Regions from separate parts of the Pseudomonas sp. MTM4 genome, predicted to be linked through region 1. Evidence: predicted binding sites of a transcription regulator. Region 1 holds the regulator's gene; the other holds the start of a gene.
The links. Region 1 encodes LexA, which represses DNA repair genes until DNA is damaged. Its sites were predicted from a motif close to CTGTNTNNNNANACAG; they were not measured.
Positions count from the first base shown of each region.

Region 2: a site for LexA is predicted at 2,157-2,172, ahead of imuA (translesion DNA synthesis-associated protein ImuA). Genes of this name have one in related genera too.

Region 1 covers NZ_CP048411.1:5,997-9,405, reverse strand. Annotated here, with positions in the region: gene nagZ (beta-N-acetylhexosaminidase) at 1-243, opposite strand, end outside; gene GYM54_RS00050 (L,D-transpeptidase) at 260-784, opposite strand; gene GYM54_RS00045 (TetR/AcrR family transcriptional regulator) at 824-1,531, opposite strand; gene lexA (transcriptional repressor LexA) at 1,726-2,334, shown strand; gene sulA (SOS-induced cell division inhibitor SulA) at 2,505-2,987, shown strand; gene GYM54_RS00030 (hypothetical protein) at 3,054-3,290, opposite strand.
Region 2 covers NZ_CP048411.1:294,842-298,250, reverse strand. Annotated here, with positions in the region: gene gyrA (DNA gyrase subunit A) at 1-565, opposite strand, end outside; gene mtnA (S-methyl-5-thioribose-1-phosphate isomerase) at 734-1,810, opposite strand; gene imuA (translesion DNA synthesis-associated protein ImuA) at 2,193-2,810, shown strand; gene GYM54_RS01410 (DNA polymerase Y family protein) at 2,818-3,409, shown strand, end outside.

The DNA of each region.
Region 1 (3,409 bases):
CATCGCCGGTAGGCGAATGAAATCACGCCGCAGCCGCTGGACGCGTCCGCCCTCCTGATCGACCGCAAGCAAAATGTCAGGCCGTACAGCCCGAATCGCACGGCAGAGTTCCTGCACCTGACGCGGGTTTTCGATATTGCGCGCGAACAGAATCAACCCGCCTACTTCCGGCTTACGCAGCAACTGGCGATCCTCGGCGGTCAGCCAAGTGCCGGCGATGTCCAGCATCAATGAACCTTGCATGATATTGAGCAGATCCTTAATTCAGCGTTGCGCTCGACCAATCGGGGCATGCCGCTTCGCCTATCTGTACGGCACAACCAGCCGGCACCCGCGGGAACAGATCGAGCAAGTCGGCATTGCGCAGCCTGATGCAGCCGTGAGAGAGCGGTACGCCCATGGGCTCTGAATCAGGCGTGCCATGCAAATAGATGTATCGACGGAAGGTATCGACCGCGCCCATTCGGTTGTATCCGGGCTCGCAACCGCTGAGCCAAAGAATGCGGGTCAGTATCCAATCGCGTCCTGGGTAGCAATCATGCAGTTCCGGGCTCCAGACCTCGCCAGTCCAACGGCGGCCACGCAGAACAGCGTCGGCCGGCAATCCTTCGCCGATGCGCGCGCGCACCCGGTGAAGGCCACGCGGCGTACAACCGGAACCGTTGCGTTCCCCCGCACCATTAAGGGCGGTCGACACGGGAAGCCTGAGGCGCAGCCTGCCTTCGGAAAATCCGTAGAGCAGCTGGTCGGCAATTGAGATATGGAGTAAATCGAGATCAGACATGGGCGGCAAGCTTAGCCGATCGTTCCCAAACCGTGCACCTCAACTCTTGGCCGGCATTGCCAATGCATTGCGACGGGCAATGGCGTGAGCCTGCGCCAGGTCGGGATCGTCCACGCCGGAATCAGCTCGCATACCGGCCGCCAGAAACGGAACCATCATCCGCATGACCTGCTCGATGGACGTTCTGGCACCGAAGTCGTTCTCGGCTATCGCCCTCAGCGCCTTGATGCCCGACATGCTGAACGCCGCCGCGCCGAGCATGAAATGTACGCGCCAGAACAGTTCGATCGGCGGAATCGAAGGGGCAGCCTCATGCACCCGCATCATGTAGCGACGGAAGACCTTGCCATACATATCTTCGAGGTATCGCCGCAGGTGGCCCTGGCTCTGGCTGAAGGACAGGCCCAACAGGCGCATGAAGATCGACAGGTCGTCGCCACTGCGCGGCGTCACCGCCAGCGCCTGCTCGACGAGGATCTCCAGCAGCTCTTCGAGACTTTCCTTTCTGTCGGACTGGGCTTCACGCCTGTCCAACTCACGCTCGAGACTCACACAGAACGGGCCGAGAAAACGCGAGAAGACCGCCTGGATCAGGGCCTTCTTCGAACCGAAGTGGTAGTTCACCGCAGCCAGATTCACCCCGGCCTTACTGGTGATAAGACGAAGCGAAGTCTCGGCGAAGCCTTTCTCAGCGAATAACTGTTCCGCTGCGTCAAGAATACGCTCCACTGTTTCAGACTGCGCCATGCCCCCTCCTCCGACAAACACTTGTTTGAAACTTACGTTTCAGCCCACATCAAGTCAACCATCAAAGCGCCTGAACGCTTTCGCTTTCAACCAAAGTTAGCGGCACGCTCCTCCAGCTCCCCACCAAACAACGATTGCCAAGCATCAGGCACTGTATATAATCCCAGGCACTGTATAAAAGCACAGAGACGCTCATGATCAAGCTGACCCCTCGCCAGTCGGAAATTCTTTCGTTCATCAAGCGCTGCCTGGAAGACAACGGCTACCCACCTACGCGGGCGGAGATCGCTCAAGAGCTGGGATTCAAATCGCCCAATGCGGCCGAAGAGCATCTGAAAGCGCTGAACAAAAAAGGCGCTATCGAGATGACGCCTGGCGCATCGCGCGGGATACGTATTCCCGGCTTCGAACCCGCAGCCGAGGAAAGCGGCTTGCCGATCATTGGGCGAGTCGCCGCTGGCGCGCCCATTCTGGCTCAGCAACATATAGAAGAGTCCTGCCAAATCAATTCGACATTCTTTCACCCGAAAGCCGATTACCTATTGCGCGTGCACGGTATGAGCATGCGAGACATCGGCATTTTTGACGGAGACCTGTTGGCCGTCCATACCACACGAGAAGCGCGCAACGGTCAGGTCGTTGTGGCCCGCATCGATGATGAGGTCACTGTGAAACGTTTCAAGCGTGAGGGCCACAAGGTTTGGCTACTGGCCGAAAACCCTGAATTTGCCCCAATCGAAATCGATCTCAAGGAACAAGAGCTTATTATCGAAGGGTTGAGTGTCGGTGTGATACGCCGCTAACAGACCGTTAAAAAAGGTAGGCAAGACGAGGCGCGACGACCTACGGAAAAACAGCCGAAGATGCGGACCGGCCTCGCTTACGAGCTGACTGTTTGAATGAGCGCCTGAGGCTGTTTTTAACGAAGTATTGGCAATGCAGGCAGTTTCAACAGCCTGCCAAGGAGAGGTTGATGCAGTACCACCCCCAGCCCACCACAGGCAAACCACCGCAGCTGTCCTTGTTCGAAGGCCTGATTGCACATCGCTTGATGCCAATTCAGGAAGTCGTCCGCAGCAAGTCAAAAGAAACCGATGACAGCCTGAGCGAAATGACCCTGAGCGGTAGTAGTGATCACTGTCACCTGCTGCTCGCATCCATCCTTCGAGATCTTAGCGAAGCTGCCGATACGCGCTGGCTAACACTGATTGCGCCACCCGCATCGCTTTCACAAAGCTGGCTGCGAGATACCGGACTCAACCGCGACCGCATTCTGTTGTTGCAAGCTCGAGAAACGCAAGGTGCTCTTGAGCTTGCATGCAAAGCGCTCATGTCAGGCTGCAGCCATACGGTCATCACCTGGCTGCCGCGCCTCGACAAACATGGTCGGCTGAAACTCCGCGCGGCAGCGGACCAAGGTAGCGCGCGCAGCTTGAACATACGCTTGGGAAACTGACCCCAGCTGCTCGGCATAAGGAAGTGCCGAAACCCACCCAACCGCAAAGGCAACCAGGCAGCCGTCTCAATGTAGTACGCGCGGCCCCTCTTCCTCCCGCTCGAACTCCCCTTCCGATACTCGTCCCGCCATTTGCACGCCGACATTGAACATCGCCTTGGCGATTTCGACATGCTGACCTTGCAGGAACACCTTGGCATCGTCGGAAAAATCCAGCGTGACCAGAACACCCTCATCCTCAGCACGACGCAGCACGATGGTACCGTCGGGTAGCTCGACGATTTCCAGAAACGATGTTGGCATGAGTCTGCTCCCCGTGAAACGGCGCATTGTAACAGCCGACCGACTTGTCGGCTGCCCTTGGCTTCTCCACGTGAGAACCGTGCCGTGCTCATCATGGAGCGGTGGGCTTAAAGCAGGTG
Region 2 (3,409 bases), 290 kb from region 1:
CGCCCAGGTTGTGGGGCGGAATGTTGGTTGCCATGCCCACCGCGATACCGCTGGAACCGTTGACCAACAGGTTCGGGATCTTGGTCGGCATGACCGCCGGGATCTGTTCGGTGCCGTCGTAGTTCGGCACCCAGTCCACGGTTTCTTTGTGCAGATCGGCCAGCAGCTCGTGAGCCAGCTTGGCCATGCGCACTTCGGTGTATCGCATGGCCGCCGCGCTGTCGCCATCGACCGAACCGAAGTTGCCCTGGCCATCGACCAGCAGGTAGCGCAGCGAGAAAGGCTGCGCCATCCGTACGATGGTGTCGTAAACCGCCGAGTCGCCGTGAGGGTGGTATTTACCGATCACGTCACCGACCACACGGGCGGATTTCTTGTACGGCTTGTTCCAGTCGTTACCCAGCTCGCTCATGGCAAAAAGCACACGGCGATGCACGGGTTTCAGTCCGTCGCGCGCATCCGGCAGCGCACGACCGACGATTACACTCATGGCGTAGTCGAGGTAGGACTGTTTGAGTTCGTCTTCGATATTGACCGGGAGGATTTCTTTGGCCAGTTCGCCCATGGAAGCCTGGTTCCTTATAGTCAGCAGGGTCCTGCGATTAAGCGCGGGATGGTATCACAAGGCGGGAGGTCGCTGGAGGCCGGAGGCGTAACGAAGAAGCGCTCGCCGAGGCCACAAAATTCAATTACTGCCGCCCCTAGCCTCCAGCCGCTTTAGTCATCTTGCACCTTAATGCAACCGTTTACGGCTCATCAGGGCCGCGAGTTTAGCCGCGCTTGGCCGCTCGACGACGCCCTTCTCGGTCACGATGGCATCAATGAGATCCGCCGGGGTCACATCGAATACCGGGTTGAAGGCATCGACCTCCGCCGCCAACCGTTGGCCGTTCACTTCCAGCAACTCGCTGCCGGCACGCTCCTCGATGGGAATGTCATCACCAGATTCCAGCTCCATGTCGATGGTCGAACTGGGCGCCACGACCATGAATCGCACCCCGTGATGCATGGCAAGTACGGCGAGCTGATAGGTACCGATCTTGTTGGCGACGTCGCCATTGGCGGTGATCCGGTCGGCCCCGACAATCACCCAGGTGATACCTCGCGTTTTCATCAAGTGCGCGGCAGCCGAGTCGGCATTCAACGTAACCGGCACGCCTTCGCCGGCCAGCTCCCATGCGGTCAGCCTTGAACCCTGCAGCCAGGGACGGGTTTCATCGGCATAAACGCGTTCGACAAGCCCTTCCAGATGCGCAGCACGGATCACGCCGAGGGCAGTGCCGAAACCACCGGTGGCAAGCGCACCGGTATTGCAGTGGGTGAGCAGGTTTTGCGGATTGCCTTGGTGCTTGCGGATCAGGTCGACGCCGAACTGCGCCATGGTGAGATTGGCTTCGCGGTCACTGTCGTGAATGGAGGTCGCCTGAGCCTCGGCTGCGATCAGCGGATCTTCGCCCGACTTCAAACGATCGAGCCGTTCGCGCATCTGATTCAATGCCCAGAACAGATTGACGGCGGTCGGACGTGAGCCGGCAAGCACCTCAAAGTCTGCTTCCAGCGCCGCGCGCCAGTCACCGCCCTCGGCGAGCCGCGCCCTGAGTCCCAGAACCAGTCCATACGCCGCGCTGATTCCAATCGCCGGAGCGCCGCGCACAACCATCTCACGGATAGCCTTGGCGACAGCCGCAGCAGAATCATAGGTGTGCCATAGCTCTTCCAGCGGCAGTTTGCGCTGGTCGAGCAAACGCAGCTGCCCGTCCCGCCACTCGATAGCCTTCACCTTTTCTGCGGCCAACAAGCGTTCGCGCATGGCAATCCTCTCTGTTCTTGACTAGCACCCCGGATCACCAGGGATAGTACCGGCCCGCTCATGGCTACGAGCCGGCGCATGAAAAAGCCCGGTCATCCTCGAGCCGGGCTTCAACATTCGGCATGAATATGCAGCGTCATTCGACCTCGCACTCATACCCGGGCGCGAATCCTAATCGACTGATTTTTTCAGCACAAGCAAAGCTCATCTGCCGCACTCGATACGGAGCGGATACAGTGATCAGCGGCATTAGGCGGATGGCGGCGGCTACGTTCTGGATTTCAGTTTTAGTTTGAAAAAGCGTTCTTCATCGTTTCATCTTGACCTGTAGTCGACAGCCAGAATACTGTACTGATATACAGTATTAGGATTATTCACTGCCATGACGTCCGTGGTCGCCCTCAACCACCTGATCGATACGCGCCGGCTCTGGCGCGGCCAGACCAAAGTCCTTACACCTAACGCCCAGCCAACCGGGCATGCTGCGCTGGATGACGTATTACCCGGCGGCGGCTGGCCTGAATCGGCATTGAGCGAGATTCTCTTCGCCACTACCGGAATCGGCGAGTTACGCCTGCTTTGGCCCACCCTGGCGCGCCTCACCGCCGCCGGCGAGCGCGTAGTGCTGGTGGCTCCGCCCCATGTGCCTTATCCCCAGGCCTGGCTGACTGCCGGCATAGATCTGCGTCAGCTGTTCATTATCAACGCACGGGGCCGTGACGCCTTGTGGGCTACCGAACAATGCCTGCGCTCGGGCAGTTGCGGTGCGGTGTTGTGCTGGCCGCAACAGGTCGATGATCGCGCTCTGCGCCGACTGCAGGTCGCTGCCGAAACAGGCCAGACATTGGCCTTCGCTTATCGTCCGCTACGCGAAGAGATCAATCCGTCCCCAGCGGCGCTGCGCCTGGCTTTCGAAAACCGACCGGCGCAACTGCGCGTCCTCAAGTGCCGAGGTGGCCTGGCCAGAACGCTCCCCATTCCCGCTGCGGCGTTGGGCTGAGGTCCTCATGCTTTGGGTCTGCATATTGCTGCCTCAACTGGCCATGGACGGCGTGCTGCGAGGCCGAGACGATGCTGAATCGCCGCTGGCGCTCTTGAGCGGCACACCACAACGCCGCGTGCTGCAGGCAGTCAACCCCGCTGCACGGGCTCTGGGCCTCAAGCCAGGACAATCGTTGATCGCTGCCCAGACGCTGACTCACGCCTTCGCCACGGCTGAATATGACCTGGCGTCGATCGAGCGTTGGCAGCAATTTCTCGCCGCCTGGGCCTATGGCTTTAGCTCGCAGGTCAGCCTGCACTATCCGCGTTGCCTGCTTTTGGAAGTGCAATCCAGTCTCGGCCTGTTCGGCCCCTGGCCTCGCTTGGAGGCACGCCTGCGCGAAGAATTGAACACGCTGGGTTTTCAGCATCGCATTACCCTGGCGCCAAACCCTGCCGCCGCGCGAGTCCTGGCCAACGCGCATGACGGTCTGGCGGTGATGGATACCGAAACGCTGCCTGGCGTGCTCGCTGCATTGCCGGTAGAGCGCATCGGAGTGCCCCGTGAAGTGGCAACCGCCCTTGCGCGCATGGGGCTTCGGACCCTTAAGCAGGTGA